One region of the Enterovibrio paralichthyis genome, then DNA from elsewhere that is predicted to be linked to it. Evidence: riboswitches for the same ligand, from Rfam matches in the RefSeq annotation. Region 1 holds a riboswitch; each other region holds the start of a gene.
What was found. A riboswitch is a leader RNA that binds a small molecule or an ion and turns the genes downstream of it on or off. The one in region 1 is predicted to bind cyclic di-GMP.

Region 2: another riboswitch for cyclic di-GMP. It lies ahead of gbpA (N-acetylglucosamine-binding protein GbpA); the one in region 1 lies ahead of KU854_RS17505 (TfoX/Sxy family DNA transformation protein).
Region 3: another riboswitch for cyclic di-GMP. It lies ahead of KU854_RS16265 (calcium-binding protein); the one in region 1 lies ahead of KU854_RS17505 (TfoX/Sxy family DNA transformation protein).

The regions. Positions count from the first base shown of each region.
Region 1 is NZ_JAHUTS010000017.1:16,116-21,830, forward strand. It holds gene torD (molecular chaperone TorD) at 101-748, shown strand; gene purR (HTH-type transcriptional repressor PurR) at 1,181-2,188, shown strand; cyclic di-GMP riboswitch class I at 2,496-2,592, shown strand; gene KU854_RS17505 (TfoX/Sxy family DNA transformation protein) at 2,708-3,301, shown strand; gene KU854_RS17510 (hypothetical protein) at 3,796-4,032, shown strand; gene lpdA (dihydrolipoyl dehydrogenase) at 4,370-5,715, shown strand, end outside.
Region 2 is NZ_JAHUTS010000001.1:34,078-39,792, forward strand. It holds gene KU854_RS00150 (NAD(P)H-dependent oxidoreductase) at 1-114, shown strand, start outside; gene KU854_RS00155 (monovalent cation:proton antiporter-2 (CPA2) family protein) at 111-2,054, shown strand; gene KU854_RS00160 (GNAT family N-acetyltransferase) at 2,051-2,530, shown strand; cyclic di-GMP riboswitch class I at 2,759-2,854, shown strand; gene gbpA (N-acetylglucosamine-binding protein GbpA) at 2,969-4,534, shown strand; gene KU854_RS00170 (L,D-transpeptidase family protein) at 4,931-5,425, opposite strand; gene KU854_RS00175 (hypothetical protein) at 5,623-5,715, opposite strand, start outside.
Region 3 is NZ_JAHUTS010000014.1:98,682-104,396, forward strand. It holds gene narQ (nitrate/nitrite two-component system sensor histidine kinase NarQ) at 1-242, shown strand, start outside; gene KU854_RS16260 (response regulator) at 262-891, shown strand; gene KU854_RS16265 (calcium-binding protein) at 1,013-3,682, opposite strand; cyclic di-GMP riboswitch class I at 3,712-3,797, opposite strand; gene KU854_RS16270 (peptide MFS transporter) at 4,137-5,537, opposite strand.

The DNA.
Region 1 (5,715 bases):
ACTCTAACTTATATACACTTGAAGGGCTTATACCCAAGTGTCCTCTTTCTACAGGCTGCTTGGGTATACACTCTAACGCTTATCGAAAAACGGAATGACAATGCAAGAATTTATTGCCATTAACGAGCAACGTGCCGAATTCTACTGGTGGATGTCATCACTGTTCGCCACCGAGTTAACGCAGGACGACCTGAACAACTACCACGGCGCTGACATGGATAACTATTTCTCCGTGCTGGCCATGACAGGCGAACTGAGTACACCCGTAGCCGGGCTTCGTGAAGCACTGGCAAAACTGAAAACACGTCAGGATGCCCAACTGGAGCTGGCGGCCGATTTCTGCGGCCTGTTCCTGAGCACGCCGAAAACCGGTGCCCTGCCCTACGCCTCTATCTATATTGGCGAATCTGGTCTTTTGAATGACAAGCCAGCGCAGGAAATGGGTAAATGGATGGAAAGTTACGGCATTGCCCAGCGTAAAGATTTCAACGAACCTTTCGACCATCTGGCCGTGGTTTTGGATTTCATGGGTAATCTCGTCATTCTGGCAAATAAAGAAGAAGACGAAGAAAAACAAGAAGCGGTGATGCAAGAGCAACAGCGTTTTCTGGAAACCATGGTGATGCCTTGGATTGAACAATTCCAAAGCACCCTTAACCAGTTTGACCAATTTGGCTTCTATAAAGCGGCAGGTAATCTGCTGGTCAGCTTTATCAAACTGGACTTAGCCTTCCTCAAAGGCGAATAAATTATTTACCCAAACAATCAGCCGGGTTATTACCCGGCTTTTTTATTTTAAAGAATTCATTTAGCTAGCCCGAAATTGCTTGACCACCATCAAGCTTATTTACCTTGCTGAAATAGAATAATTGCGACAAGTGGCGGTAGCCATTAAACTGTGAACGCAAGCGATTGGCATTGAGATATTTCCTGAGAATTACACCAGACTCAAGTAACTGCCTCGCGAGATTGCCCTGCCCCCAATTGCCGTTATCCGGCCCTGTGCATACAGCATCATGGTTTGCATTGATATCGGGGAATGAAGCGCATCTCCCAAGCTAAATGAACCTGAAGCCGGTGACATAGCCGGAATTGTACGCCGCTGATTGAAAGCGGCGTAAACATGTGCAGCACCTGACAATTCATACGCTGCCAATGAAAACGATAAGAAGATTACCGAATGGCAACAATTAAAGACGTCGCTCGTCTCGCAGGTGTCTCGACCACCACCGTTTCGCACGTGATCAATAAGACACGTTTTGTGGCCGAGAACACCACTACAAAAGTATGGGCGGCAGTTGATGAACTGAATTACGCACCAAGCGCCGTCGCGCGCAGTCTGAAATGTAACTCTACCCGCACCATTGGCATGCTGGTAACCAAATCCACAAACCCATTCTTTGCGGAAGTGGTACATGGCGTTGAAGAATATTGCTACAACGAAGGCTACACCCTGATCCTTTGTAACACCGAAGGCAACCTGGCAAAACAGCGCGATTACCTGCGCATGCTGGCTGAGAAGCGCGTTGATGGCCTGTTGGTTATGTGTTCAGACCTGAATGAAGAACTGCTGGCACTGCTGGAGAAAAAAGCGGATCTGCCAATGGTCGTGATGGACTGGGGTACCCAGCACGTGAATACCGACTGTATTCAGGATAACGCTGAGCTGGGTGGCTACATTGCGACGAAACATTTCATCGAAAACGGCCACACCAAAATCGGTTGTATCTCCGGCCAAATGGACAAACTGACCTGCCAGGAGCGCCTGCAAGGTTTCCGCCGTGCGTTGGAAGAAGCCGGTTTGACCTATCACCCTGAGTGGATTGTTGAAGCAGACTTTGAATGTGACTCAGCAGTTGAGGCGACAAATAAGCTGATCGCGCAGAAAGACCGCCCTACGGCTGTGTTCTGCTTTAACGACATCATGGCGTTGGCGGCAATCAGTACGTTCAGACAAGCCGGTTTGGATGTGCCGAACGACATTTCTGTGATTGGCTACGACAACATTGATCTGGCAGGCTTCTTCTCGCCGCCTTTGACGACCATCCACCAGCCGAAAAACCGACTGGGTAAAACCGCCATCAAGTTGCTGATGGAGCGTTTGGCGAACAAAGAAAACAAGCAACAAATTTTCGAAATGCAGCCAGAACTGGTGGTGCGCCGTTCAGTGAAAAACTTGAACAACTAATCGGCGCACTTCGTGCAAAATTACATCAAAAAGCCCGAGATTACACTCGGGCTTTTTTGTTTTTTGCAAGTTTTATGAAAATTGGAATCTTATTGTTGCGACAAAGCTCAAAATCGCTAAAATGCCCAGTTTTCTAGTGCTACCCTTATTCAGATTAACGAATTGGGTGAAACGGACAAAAATTCTTCTATAACAAGAGGAACCCTTTATTTTTAGACGTATCAATAACGCTCTATCTGAACCAAGATCACACTTTGCTAGACCAGCAATAACGACAAAATGACATGATTCGGTTAAGCTAAATCATGTTAAGAAAAGGCAAACCACGGCGAAAGCGTGGGACGCAAAGCTTCCGGCCTCACACCGACGATAACTTCAACGGTGATGGTAGCGGGGTTACCGATGACGTTAGCATTTCAAAGCCCGGTTCACCCGGTTCGTTGACAATTCTCTGAATTCGCTTTGCTACGTTACTCCTTGACCATTCATCCAGGAACGTATTGATTGAGAATAAGTCACATGGATAAACCTACTCTAAAAAACACACTGAAGTTCTTCGAATGTCTGGGCAAAATCAAATCCCGTTCTATGTTTGGCGGATTTGGTGTTTTTTGCGACGAGACAATGTTCGCGCTTGTCGTGAATGATCAGCTCCACCTTCGGGCAGGCAGCGGTAATCTGTCAGAATTCAAGAAACTGGCAATGACCCCATACGTTTACAAAAAACGTGGTTTTCCAGTTGTCACTAAATACTACGCTGTGCCCGAGAATTGGTGGGAACAGTCTGAACTCATGATGAGTCACGCCAAGAAGGCGCTGTCAATTTCCAGGGAAGATCAACAGGAAAAGAAGACGGCTGCGCCTACACGTATCAAAGATCTTCCCAACCTTCGCCTAGCAACAGAACGCATGCTAAAAAAAGCAGGAATCGACTCTGTCGAAGAACTGCAGCGTGCGGGCGCAGTGCGTGCTTATAAAGCGCTACAAGAGTCACACAGCGATAACCTGAGTATCGAGCTTTTGTGGGCACTCGAAGGTGCAATTGAGGGGAAACACTGGTCTGTCATCACTCCACAGCGCCGCAATGAACTGTTAGAAACACTCCAACAGTAAAAGCCTCACCAACAACTCCCCAAAAACAGCCAATGTGCTTTTCCCGCCATTGGCTGTTTTTTTGATTACCCCCACATTTATCCCCCTTAACACCAATCACTAACCGTATGCCGTTTTGAAAACATTTATTGCCCTCAATCTGCGTCCCTTTTGAAGATGAAATGGAAAAGTTTGCCATAGGCGAAAGCTTTAACAGCGGGGATTTGACCACGATACTTAATAAAAATAGAGACTGATTAGGTGAACGCGAAGAAACGATGGCAAAACTTCATAAGTCTCATTAATGTGACAATCATCACATATACAGAACGGAAATTATGCTTCTGATTATCAGATCATCACTTTCTGAGCTATGCCAAAAGAGGAGATAGATTAATGGCAACAATAAGATGCATTACAACAAACCTTTTCCAGACCAAGTTGACCGCATATTCCGGGACCATTTCCGGAAGTGGCCTCGTCGGTTCAAATGGACAGTTTTTGGCTGTTTCTTTTTGCCACTTTCATTTTACTATGCCAGCGCGCACGGTACCTTTGCTCCCTCATTCCTGACCATTCTAGTGATCGTCTTTTTTGCCGTTAATGCGTTGGTTGTCATTTGGGGGCTCAGGCTGAACAGTTTTGCCCAACGTAGCTACTGGCACCGTAACTATCACATTTCGGGCACGACGACGCTGGCACTCATTCCACTGGCCTTATTGGCTATCCAATACACAAAATACTGTCTGTAAAATACATACTGCTTGTTATTGAAGCGTTTATCACAGTGTGCATGACAATCCCTATCGCCAATCTTTCTGTGTTCTTCGATAAAATATCAAAGCGCCTGCAATCAAATCCGTATGCTCCCGGTCATTTATGTATACGTATCCTCACAAACGCTACAGAGTGGTAAAAGCGGCTTGCCGGTCACGGACACCCTACAAGGTCACATTACTTATAATTTATCTGCCTAATACCCAGAAATTTAAGTAGTTACCTGCAGGCATTAGGGATTTTTTGCCATAGTTAAACCAGCATTTCGAAACAGCCACCCAGAACAACGACTGTTATTTATAGGGATAGGAAATGAACACAAAGAAGTTAGCTATTCTTGTCGTCATCGCAGCCATATTCATTACTTGGTTTGCTTTTGATCTCGGCGCCCTGTTTACGCTTGAAAACGCAAAAGCCCAACACGCAGCGCTGAAAGATTCCATTGCGCAAAATTTCCTGACGGCGAGTGTCATCTACTTTGTCGTTTATGTAACCATGACAGCCCTTTCACTGCCCGGCGCAGCGATTGCAACCTTGTTGGGTGCAGCGTTATTTGGGTTTTGGTGGGCATTGTTGCTGGTTTCATTTGCCAGCTCTATCGGTGCAACGCTGGCATTTTTGGTAAGCCGCTTTTTGCTCAAAGATTGGGTACAGGGGAAATTTGGCAATAAGCTGACCACCATCAACCAAGGGGTTGAGAAAGACGGTCCTTTTTACCTGCTTACCCTGCGCCTTATTCCGGTGTTCCCGTTTTTCCTGATAAACCTGCTGATGGGTTTGACGCCTATCCGCACTGCGGTTTTCTACATTGTCAGTCAAATCGGTATGTTGCCAGGCACTGCGGTTTACATCAATGCCGGTACCCAACTGGCACAAATTGACTCTTTAAGCGGTATCGTCTCGCCTGGCGTGCTACTGTCTCTCGTTCTTTTGGGGATCTTCCCCATCATTGCGAAGGTTGTTATGAATTTTCTCCAAAAACGTCGCGTTTACGCAAAATGGCAAAAGCCCGTTAAGTTTGACCGTAACCTGATTGCGATTGGTGCAGGTGCCGGTGGTTTGGTAACAACCTATATCGGCGCGGCGGTAAAAGCGAAAGTCACGCTTATCGAAAAACACAAAATGGGCGGCGACTGCCTCAATACAGGTTGTGTTCCTTCAAAAGCCTTGATTCGCGCAGGTCATGCCATGCATGAAATCAAACGTTCTCAGGAATTTGGTGTTTCTGCCGGTGAGCCAAGCGTTGATTTCAAACAGGTGATGGGGCGTGTCCATAAAGTGATCGCAGGTATTGAGCCCCATGACTCCGTAGAGCGCTATACCAAGCTTGGCGTGGAGTGTATTCAGGGCGAAGCCAAGATCCTTTCCCCGTGGGAAGTGGAAGTAAACGGCGAGCGCCTGACAACCCGCAATATCGTCATTGCCACCGGTGCGCGTCCATTGGTTCCCGGCATTCCAGGCCTTCAGGATGTCAGCTACCTGACTTCTGACACCATTTGGGAACTTCAGGAACAACCTAAGAAGCTTCTGGTGTTGGGCGGCGGCCCTATCGGTAGCGAACTGGCACAAAATTTTGCCCGCCTTGGCACGGATGTCACTTTGGTGGAAATGGCGGATCAACTACTGATCCGCGAAGATGCCGATGCCGCTGAACTGGT
Region 2 (5,715 bases), on a different contig from region 1:
CGCAAATTGCTCAAAGCGCTGGTCGAAGGTGAGGTCGATTTCGACAAAGCGATAAAAAGCGAAAAAATCACGTCGAACAATATCGGCGACGTACTGAAGGAATCGGTGCTATGACAGGGATTTTTCTACAGGCATTTATCTATCTTATTGCCGCAGTTATCGCGGTGCCCGTGGCCAAGCGGCTGGGACTTGGCTCCGTGCTGGGTTATCTCATTGCCGGTGTGGTCATTGGCCCCATGATTGGTCTGGTGGGCGCAGAAAATACAACGATTCAGCATTTTGCGGAATTTGGCGTCGTCATGATGCTGTTCTTGGTTGGCCTTGAGCTGGAACCGAAAATGCTTTGGGCGATGCGTAATAAGTTGCTCGGGCTTGGCGGCTTACAGCTTGGCCTGACAGCGGCAGCGGTTGCCGCAATTGGCTTCTATCTGCTGTCACAACCACTCAGTATTGCAGTCACGATCGGCCTGATCTTTGCGCTTTCCTCAACGGCCATTGTGCTTCAAACTTTCAGTGAGAAGCGTTTGACCAAAACCGAAGGGGGACGCAACGCCTTCTCTGTTCTGCTATTCCAGGACATCGCAGTTATCCCTATGCTGGCGTTTATTCCGCTGCTGGCCTTGCCTGATTTGGTTGAAAAGGCGCAGTCCTTGGCAGAAACCGCCGCTGAGCACCATAAAGAAATCAGTCTGGTGGCTGGGTTGCCGGGCTGGGCAGTGGCTTTGGTCACCATTGCTGCTATCGCCGGTGTCGTGGTGGGGGGACATTTCCTTAGCCGTCCGCTATTCAAGTTTGTCGCAAGCTCCGGGCTTCGTGAGATTTTCACCGCAACGGCTTTGATGTTGGTGATTGGCATTGCAGCCTTGATGAGCCTTGTCGGCCTGTCGCCTGCGCTCGGTACTTTCCTCGCCGGTGTGGTACTTGCGAACAGTGAATTTCGCCATGAGCTTGAGTCCAATATCGAACCGTTCAAAGGCTTGTTGCTGGGGCTATTCTTTATCACTGTCGGCGCGGGAATAAACTTCGGTATCCTGTTTGATGACCTGTTCCTGATCCTTGGGCTGACCGTCGGGCTGATGCTGCTCAAGGCCTTGGTACTCTTGCTGATTTCCTTCGTGTTTCGCATTAAAGGGGCTGCCCGTTGGCTGTTTGCACTGAGTCTTGCCCAGGCCGGTGAATTCGGTTTCGTACTGCTCAGTTTCTCTATTCAGAATCACGTGATCCCGACGGATCTGGCTGAGCTTTTGTCTTTGGTCGTTGCGCTTTCCATGTTCCTGACACCGGGGCTGTTTATTATCTATGACAAGGTGATCTTGCCGCGCCTGGTGAAAGCGTCGAATGAACGTGAAGAGGATGTGATTGAAGAAAAAGGGACAGTCATCATTGCCGGGGTGGGTCGTTTCGGGCAGGTGGTGAACCGCTTGCTGACCGCGAATGGCGTACAAACAGTCGTGCTGGATCATGAAGCCACGCAGGTCGATAACCTTCGCCAGATCAACATCAAAAGCTACTACGGCGATGCCACGCGCCCCGAGCTTCTGCACACTGCAGGCATTGAAGAAGCCGCGCTATTGGTGGTGGCAATGGATAACCAGGAAACCACAACCGAACTGGTGGAGTACGTTCGCCATGCCTATCCCAATGTCAAAATCCTTGCCCGTGCTTATGACCGTGGGCATGCCTACAAACTGCGCGATGCCGGTGCCGATTTTATCGTCAAAGAGACCTTCCACTCTGCGCTGGAAATGGGGGCGGAGGCGCTGCGGGCATTGGGTGAGCATCCGTTTCAGGTTGAGCAGCAAAAAGATACGTTCAACCGCATTGAAAGGGATAGCTCGGAAATGCTCTACCAAAGCTTTATGGGCGGTGAAGAGAGCAAAACCTACGACACTCACTACCGCGATTTGTTTATTGAATTGGAAGAGACAATTCGCTCTGCCATGCAAAGTGACCGAATGGACAAACACAGCATGACAGAACGTGAATGGACACCACCGCCGAAAAACTACCTCGATGATTTAGAGGAACAAGCGAGTGGCGGAACCGCGTCATGATCCTGCGCACTTTCGGGGAAGATGACGCGCCATTGCTCTGTAGCTGGATACCCGATGCCCGGGCCAATTTCCTTTGGGGCGGCCCGGCCTTTTCCTATCCGCTACAAGTTGAAGCGGTGTGCGAGCACATCGCCAAACCTGAAGTAACGCCTTTTCTGCTGATAGAAGATGGAGAACCCGTTGGCTATATCGACCTGTATCAGGTGACACCGGAGGAGATCCGGCTTTGCCGGGTATTGGTCGCGCATCCGCAAAGCCGTGGAAAGGGCTGGGGCAAACAATTGGTGAAACTGGCGCTGCAGGTAGCAAAAGAAAGGAAAGCGGTAAAACGGGTCAGCCTGGCTGTATTCGACCAAAATGAAGCAGCAAAGGCCTGCTACCAATCCCTTGGCTTTAAGGTGTTGCCCGATGAAACCAAGGTGCGTCACTTTGACGAGGAAAACTGGACCTTGCTACGGATGATGAAGGTGTTTTGATACAAAGCCGCGTTTCCAGAAAGCCAGATCTCTCGTATGGATTTCTGGATTTTTTCTTTTTTAAACAGCGCGTTATGTTTCTATCTTCATATTGACTGAAAGCCATCAACAGGCGAATTGTCAGGGAGATGAAAAATGTGATCTTGGTTCAATAAATGATTTGGAGAATCGGGCAAGAAACAGAATTTTATTGTGTTGGCAGTAAATCTGAATACGATGCCGCTCCAACCACAAAGTCGGCAAACTGCTTGAAAGGGCAGGACGCAAAACTTCCGGTCTACGTGCGCATCACTAATAAGCGCATACGATAGCGGGGTCGCCATTCCAGAAAGCAGGAATGTACTTTGAGCCAGTTTGTCCGAGCGTGGTGGATAACGTGCCCGCAGCCATTTTGCTGTGAAGGCCGAAGAATAAAAATCAGCACTTGGAAAGCTCAAAATGCTCAAACTAAAAACGACTCTACTTCCGCTAACGGCGGCACTGTTCAGTGCCAGCGTTATGTCCCACGGTTACATCAGCGCTAAACAGGGCGGTGTGGCTGCAGGCCGCGCAGCACTGTGTAACGCAGCTTCTCCAACCGGCGAACAGAACACCAACTGTGGTCAGGTTCAGTGGGAACCACAAAGCGTAGAAGGCCCAGAAGGCTTCCCTGAGTTTGGCCCTGAAGACGGCAAACTGGCGAGCGCAGGCCTGATCCAATTCTCCCCGCTGGATGAACAAACCTCATCCCGCTGGGTTAAACAACCTATCAAAGCTGGAATCAACGAGTTCGAGTGGACATTCACAGCTCCACACGTTACCCGTAACTGGGAATACTACATCACCAAAGCAGACTGGAACCCGAACCAGCCACTGGCGCGTGATTCACTGGATCTGACGCCATTCTGTGTGGTGGAAGGCAACATGCAAAAGCCTCCACGCAACATGCTGCACACCTGTGACGTGCCGGCGCGTGAAGGCTATCACGTGATCCTGGCTGTGTGGGATGTGGGTGATACTGCAGCGGCGTTCTACAACGCCATCGACGTTCAGTTTGACGGCGACCTGCCAGTACAACCTGATTGGGCTCAAGCGGGTCAAATCTACCCGGGCATGAACCTGGCGCAGGGTGATGCGGTTTACACCCGTGTATTCGACGCAGAAGGTGAGCGCCCAGAGTTGTCCACCCGTGTGGAAATCGGCTCTGAGCAGGAAGGCGTAGCAAACACCTGGGCTTACAATCTGGCGAGCAAAATCAACCAGACTCAGGACAAAATCAAAGCAGGCCAACGTGGCAGCAACGGTGAATTTTCACCGGTATTCGGCGCGAACCCGGTTTACCTGAAATCAGGCAGTGGCCTGACCCGTGTTGAAGTGGGTTATGACATTGCATCTCCAGAGCCGGATTACTCGGTGTCTGTCGACGGTCTGGCAAAAGAGTACCTGATTGAAAACGGCGAAGTAGCACTGGATTACACAGTGACAGCGCAGGGCGACCTGACCGTTGAAGTGACCGTTTACAACCACGCGCAGGATGCACTGGCTTACGAGAAACTGGCGCTGGCAGACGGCACAAGCGCTGCTGTTTCTATGGTGCTGGAATCGGCGAAAGCAGGTCACCACATGCTGGTTTTCCGTGCAAAAGACGCTGAAGGCAATCTGGTTGATCAGCAAACTTTCGACTTCTTCCTGACAGAGAAGGGCGAGCAGTGTGGCACTGACCCGGATGCAGTCAACCACCCAATGTGGGACGAGTCTGCAACTTACACCGGCGGCGAGAAAGTGAGCTTCAATGGTCTGGTGTACGAAGCGAAATACTGGGTGCAGGGTGCGAAACCAGAAAGCAGCGATGCTTGGAAATTGATCAGCCAAATGCCGGTCGCTTGGGTTTCAGGTAAAGCATACAACGGCGGTGAGCAGGTGATTTTTGATGGCCACCTGTACGAAGCAAACTGGTGGGTAAATGCAAGCCCAGCCTCTGCGCCGGAAGCGTGGACAAACAAAGGTGCATTCGACTGCCAATAAGCAGACAAATAAACCACATTAAAAATAAGAAGCGCTAATTAAAAAGCTCGAAGCTAGGGTCTGTTGACCTTTGGTGGTTAAGTTTTGTTCTAGCCATAAGCGTTTTAGGCGCGGCGAGGTGTGTGCCGCCTAGTATTCTAAGCAAATACACCTCAACAAAGCATAAAACGCTTAGGGCAGAACCCTTCGGGCAGCGTTTGTGGGGACTTTCTCCTGCGTTATCGGCTTCTCATGTAGGTCAACTACACATCAAAGCCTCTGCCTTGTATAAAGCCCCCACAAACTGCTGCAAAAATCATCACCAAAGGTCAACAGACCCTGGGGGGATAGTTTCGAGCTTTTTTCTTACATAGCGTTTTACGCAAACTGATTAAACGTTTTCAGCCGGATACCAGATCACCATTCGATATCAATCGGTGTGCCGACTTTCACCAGCCTTAGAAATTCATCCATTTCCTGGTTGTCTATCGCAATACAACCGTCTGTCCAATCCTTTCCGCGTTTGATGCTGGGGTGGGGGCCTTCGCCGTTCTTCTGGCCGTGGATCATGATCTGTCCGCCGGGGTCTATCCCCAGCCTTGCTGCCCGTGCAATATCAAAGGCATTGGGATAGTTAATGCGGATTGAACGGTAGAATCCGGAACTTTCGTTGATGAAGTCGAGCGTATAGCGGCCTTCTGGCGTGCGTTTATCCCCTTCGCGTAATTTATGCCCTTTGGGGTTTGCACCCAGCGCGATGTCATACCGCTTAATCACCTTGGTACCGGCAATCAGGTACATTTTGCGTGCCGATTTATCCACTTTCACCAAATCGATGTCGTGACCAAAGGCCAGCGCCTGCCCGAAAAAGCCGGGCAGCAACAGACAAAATAGAGCGAGTAAACGGATCATAACGTCCCTGATTTTTGTTCCTGTACTGATAATTATTGGTCACTGGGCGTGACATATCCATGAAGGGGATGCAAGTGCTGTCTTTGTCGCCCAAGACCCTAATCCGGCGGAGTAAATCAGTTAACGTTGGAGAAGGGGTGTTTCATTCATTAGAAACCACAGTTTTAACAGTATGGCGTTCTCATAATGTGAGCTAGCTAGGGCGAAACCACCTCGATACAACGCTCCCAGGTAGTTTGGGTAACCTTTTCGTGACTGTCTGTGCTGGCATAAACCCAGTCCACCACTTC
Region 3 (5,715 bases), on a different contig from region 1:
GTGCCAATGCCATCAAGCATGCCCATGCAAACCAGATCACCGTGAGTTGTATTCAGCACAACCACCAGGCCAGCATTGCGATTGTTGACGACGGTGTCGGTTTCTCCCTGCAAGAGGAAAAGCCAGACCACTACGGCCTCAACATTATGCAGGAGCGATCTGCTATGCTCGGAGGCGAGCTGAAGATCATTACCGCCCCTTCCGAGGGGTGTCAGGTCAGGCTGACCTTTGACCTCAACTGAATTTGGAGCAAACCCCTGTATGACCACCTGGACTGTATTGCTGGTCGATGACCATCCGCTGATGCGTAAAGGATTGTCACAACTGCTAAAGTTTGAACCTGAATTTGCTGCGGTAAATGAAGCCAGCAGTGGCGCGGATGCCATTGCTGAAGTGGCACGTCATGAACCGGATTTGATCATCCTAGATTTGAATATGAAGGGATTGTCGGGACTGGACACCCTGCGCGCTCTGAGAAATGAAGGCTGCACCTCTGTGATTGTGATCCTGACGGTATCTGACAGCCCGAACGATATCCACGCTATTGTACAGGCCGGTGCTGACGGTTACCTGCTGAAAGACAGTGAGCCCGAAGAATTGGTCGAACAGCTAAAACTGGCCATGACAGGCCAGAAAGCTTACAGCGAGCAGGTTCGCGCCTATCTGGAGCAAAGCCGCGATCAGGCGTCACCCTTGAGTGTGCTTACCGAACGTGAACGTCAGATCCTGCAGCAAGTCGCCAAAGGGCTGCGCAACCGCCAGATTGCTGAATCTCTCTATATTTCAGAAGCAACGGTAAAGGTACACCTAAAAAACCTGCTGAAAAAACTCGGGGTCGAATCCCGTGTTGCCGCTACCGTGCTCTACCTTGAGCATGAGCCAAACGGCTAAATTGCCGCCGTAAAAAGCAGAGAAAGCAGAGAAAGCAGAAAGAGCAGAAAGAGCAGAAAAAGATATAGAAGAAAAAGGCGGCTTGCATCAGCAAGCCGCCTTTTTGTATCACCGCAAATAATTAGATGATGTCCGTCCCGTTCAGGGTAACAGACTCTGCATCTGTCCAGATGGTGATGGTCCAGTCAGCGTTGGTATCATGCTGGAAGACATAAGCATTCAATTCACCAACCTGTGCATTGCTCAGGCCGAGAATGCTGATCATTTCCGCAGACAGTGGCGCATTTACCGTGCCACCTGCATCAAAACTCCAAGGTGAACCTTCCAGATTGAAGCTGTCATCACCGGCGCCAAGGTGGGCGACAAAGCCATGCCAATCTGGCGCTGCACCGTTGAAGTCTTCGCCGAAAGGCTCGTCACCCTGACGGAACACTTCGTTCGGGTTGATGTAGACATCCTGATCGCCTTCATCGCCCAGCACTGCTTCGATATTCGACATGACATTACCGGTTACGCTGGAATCAGACTGGTAACGATCACCAGTGAAATCGACGGTCGCATCGCCTTCAACAATCGTCTGGTCAAAGCCGTTATCGGCGTTGTACATGAACTTGTTGCGAGTCTGGCCGTTGACGGTTTCTGTCAGGCCAACGAAGTCGTTCTCATCGAAGATAAAGACATCCTGACCCGCACTGCCGCGGTATTCATCGACGCCAGTGCCACCGTCAATACGCACGTCACTGCCGGTACCACCGTCCAGATAGTCATCGCCAGCACCGCCTAGGAGGGTATCTTTGCCGGTACCGCCATACAGTTTGTCGTTGCCGTCGCCACCTTCAATGATGTCATCACCTTTCTGGCCGTAAAGGATATCGTCCCCTTCATCGCCGTAGATGTGGTCATCATCATCGCCACCGTACACGGTGTCATTACCTTCGTTACCGTGGATAATGTCTTTGTCGCTGACAATGATCTCTTCGGTGGTGTTAGTGAAATCGTCGTAGTTCAGCGAAGACAGGTTCTGGTAAGAATTCGCCACCAGTGACAATTGGGTACCCGCTGTGATTTCGGGCCCTTCCAGTTGGATCAGCAGTTTGCCGTTTTCACCCACGTTGTTGTAGTGGTTCCCCGTACCGTCCATATCCAGGTCGAGGATGGCGAACTTGTAGTAGTTACCCTGCGCATCACAGTAGATCAGCGTGTAATCCACATTCACCGGATAGGTCTGGCCGTTGTAGGTGACGGTTTGCGACGAATCATCCGAGTATTCATTGCAGATATCATCGCCGTTGAGCAGGCCATCGTCATCCTGGAATGTCACTTCGGTGCTGTTGCCGTCAAATGCCAGTGATGGTGGGAAACAGGAGGTATGGAATTCGCCGCCTTGTGGTGTGGTGAAATCATCACCCAGCACAAACACAGTAGTGGTGGGCTCACCTTCCACTTTCTGGCGGGTAATCTGACCACCCCAGATCACATCATCACCCTCGCCGCCCAGCAGCGTATCATCGCCCCACTGGCCGTAAATGGTGTCGTTACCCTTACCGCCGTCGATGTAGTCTTCATCGTTGGTGAACTCGACCACATCTTCAGAAATGGTGCTGTAGTCGATCTGGCTGAGATTCTGGAACGAGTTGGAAACCAGTGAAAGCTGGGTATCTGGCGTAATTTCTGGGCCTTCAAGTTGGATCAACAGATTGCCGTTTTCAGTCAGGTTATTGTAGTAGTGGCCGTTGCCATCCAGATCAACATCAATGATGGCAAACTTGTAGTAATTGCCCTGAGAATCGCAATACGTGAGGGTGTAATCCACGTTGGCGGAATAGGTTTGACCATTGATGGTGACAGTCTGGTTGGCATCGTCTGAGTATTCATTACAGATATCATCGCCATTCAGTGCGCCATCATCGTCATTAAACGTCACTTCCACGCAGCTGCCATCAAACGCCAGTTTGGGCGGGAAACAGGAGGTATGGAACTCACCGCCGTATGGCGTGGTAAAGCTGTCGTTCAACAGGAAAGCTTTAACGGTCGGATTGGCACCATAGTTAGGTGAAGCCGTGTTACCGTAGATGATGTCATCACCGTCATCGCCGTACAGTTCATCGCGGCCATTGTCGCCTTCAATGTAGTCGTTACCGCCGTTACCATGCACTACATCATCACCGTTACCGGCGGTGATGTCATCATCACCGCCGATGGAAGGATCTGTGGTGCCCTGCTCGGTGAATGAAGAGTAATCCAAGCTACTGATGTTTTGGAATGAGTCAGCAACCAAGGAAAGCTGGGTAGAAGCGGCAATTTCCGGGCCACCAATCTGGATCAGGATCTTGCCGTTTTCGCCAAGGTTGTTGTAGTGGTTGCCGTTGTAGTCGGCATCAATATCCACCACAGCGAATGTGTAAACATTCCCGCTGGTGTCTGTGTACTGGAGCTGATAATCAACATTGGCATCATAGGTTTGGCCACCCAGCTCTACGGTTTGTGTCGCATCATCAGAGTATTCATTGCAGATATCATCGCCGTTGAACTGGCCATCATCATCATTGAACGTAACGTCTGTGGTAGAGCCAGCAAAGTTTAGGGTAGGAGGAAAACAGAAGGTGTGGAAATCGCCGCTGCTGGCCGTAAAGTCAACGCCCATGACGAACACCGCGCCCAGGTAATTGTTGCCCGACGAGCCATCGACGTCCCCATAAATCACGTCGTCGCCATCACGCCCTTCAATATAATCATCATCCAGCGTGCCGTTCAGCGTTTCGCCGCCTGACGTACCGTATAAGTTAGACATTCAATGATCCTCTTATTGCTAACCGAAGAAGAGGCAGACCGGCTATCTCCTACTGTGAAACTGGAGACCCTGGACTTTCCGTCCCAACCTTGCGGTTGGTTTGGCTTTCGCTCAAAAAAATTTAGTCACTGTCAAAGCTCGCCTCATTGCCCAGACCAAGTCAAAGAGCCGCTGAAACGAGTACTTTTGAGCAATCAGGTTGGCTGAACAGATCCGCCGCAGCAAGCGTTCAGAAAGCAAATAATGGGAATATAAGACGCTAGATGAGCATGAATCAGGGCGTGTATGAATTAAGAGTTAAGACATAACACTAAGGACGGGGAGAGAGAATCGTACTTTTGCGTGAATAAGGTGTTAAAAACTGCCACACAAGTGACAATTTACTGGGCATGGTCTAGACACGCCAAAACCGCTCGGATCTCCAAGCGGTTTAGCGTTATTGATTGTCTACAGTTTAGGCTGCAGTGACCGGTTTCTCTGTCAGGTTTGCGTCAGAGTTCTGTTTGCTGACGCCTTCCGCACCATGCATCCAGTCGACGAGTTTGCTTGAGCAAAGCACCAGCAACAGACCAGCAATACCCGCAGTGACAGCGATACCACCGAAGATAGCCAGAGGACCTGCATCACCCACATGGCTACCGACCAGACCGGCAACATAGTTAGCAACTGCGTTGGCACAGAACCAGGTACCCATCATGACTGACATAAGACGAAGCGGAGCCAGTTTGGTGATCAGCGAAAGACCGATCGGTGATAAACACAGTTCACCCAAAGTATGGAAGAAGTATGCGCCAACCAGCCACCACATGGATGCCTTCACGGACATATCGCCGCCCTGCTGCATCGCTGCACCGACCATGCACACGAAGCCCAGTGCCAGGAAGCCCATCGCCATCGCGAATTTGATTGGTGAGCTTGGCTCGCTCGAGCCCATACGGCGCCAAAGTACAGCCAGCAGTGGTGCAAAGATAATGATGAATGCAGGGTTCAGTGACTGGAACCATGCCGCAGGCACTTCAAAACTGCCGATCATGCGGTTGGTGTATTCCTGTGAGTAGATGTTCATCAGGCCGCCTGCCTGCTCGAACCCTGCCCAGAAGATGATCACAAACATGCTCATCACCACGATCACTTTCAGGCGATCGCGTTCTACTTTTGTCAGTGGCTGTTTCTTGTTGCTGCCAGATTCGTCCATTGCTGCTTTTGCAGCCGGCGCAACACCGATCTTACCCAGGTAGCGGTTGGCGAAAACCAACTGGATAACCAGTGACAACAGCATACCGATACCGGCACACAGGAAACCTGCTTTCCAGCCGTAATGGGTAGATGCCGTACCGGCAATGATACCTGCCAGCAGAGAACCCAGGTTGATACCCATATAGAAGATGGTGAACGCGCCGTCACGACGGTTATCCCCTTCCCCATACAGCTGACCAACCATGGTAGAAATATTTGGCTTAAAGAGGCCGTTACCCACGATCAGAAAGGCGAGACCAACGTAGAAGGCTTGCAGTTCATAAGGGTTAATGAAACTGTTTGGCAGCGCCAGCGTAAATTGGCCAATAGCCATCAATGCACCACCAATGATGATGGAACGACGCTGTCCAAGGAAATTATCTGCCAGCCAACCACCGAGTACAGGTGTAAGGTAAACCAGACCTGTGTAGATACCGTAGAGGTTCAGCGCATCCTGGGTCGTCCAGCCCAGACCGCCGTTGATGGTCTTATCAGTGAGGTAAAGCACCAGAATGGCGCGCATTGCGTAGAAGGAGAATCGTTCCCAAAGCTCTGTGCCACACAGCAGAAACAATCCACGAGGATGACCCAGCCATTCCGACTGTTTGTTTGCATTCATTTCGTTTGTACCGCCTATCTGAAGGTTCTATGCGGGACTTGCTGGTCCTCCATTCCCATTCAGACGCCGCTACAGGCGGTACAGACTGCACCAATTTGATCGATGTCGCAAATATTTATTTATCTATTTTTGCATTTACACAGATGCATTGATCTGTATCAGGTGCATGCAGAATGAA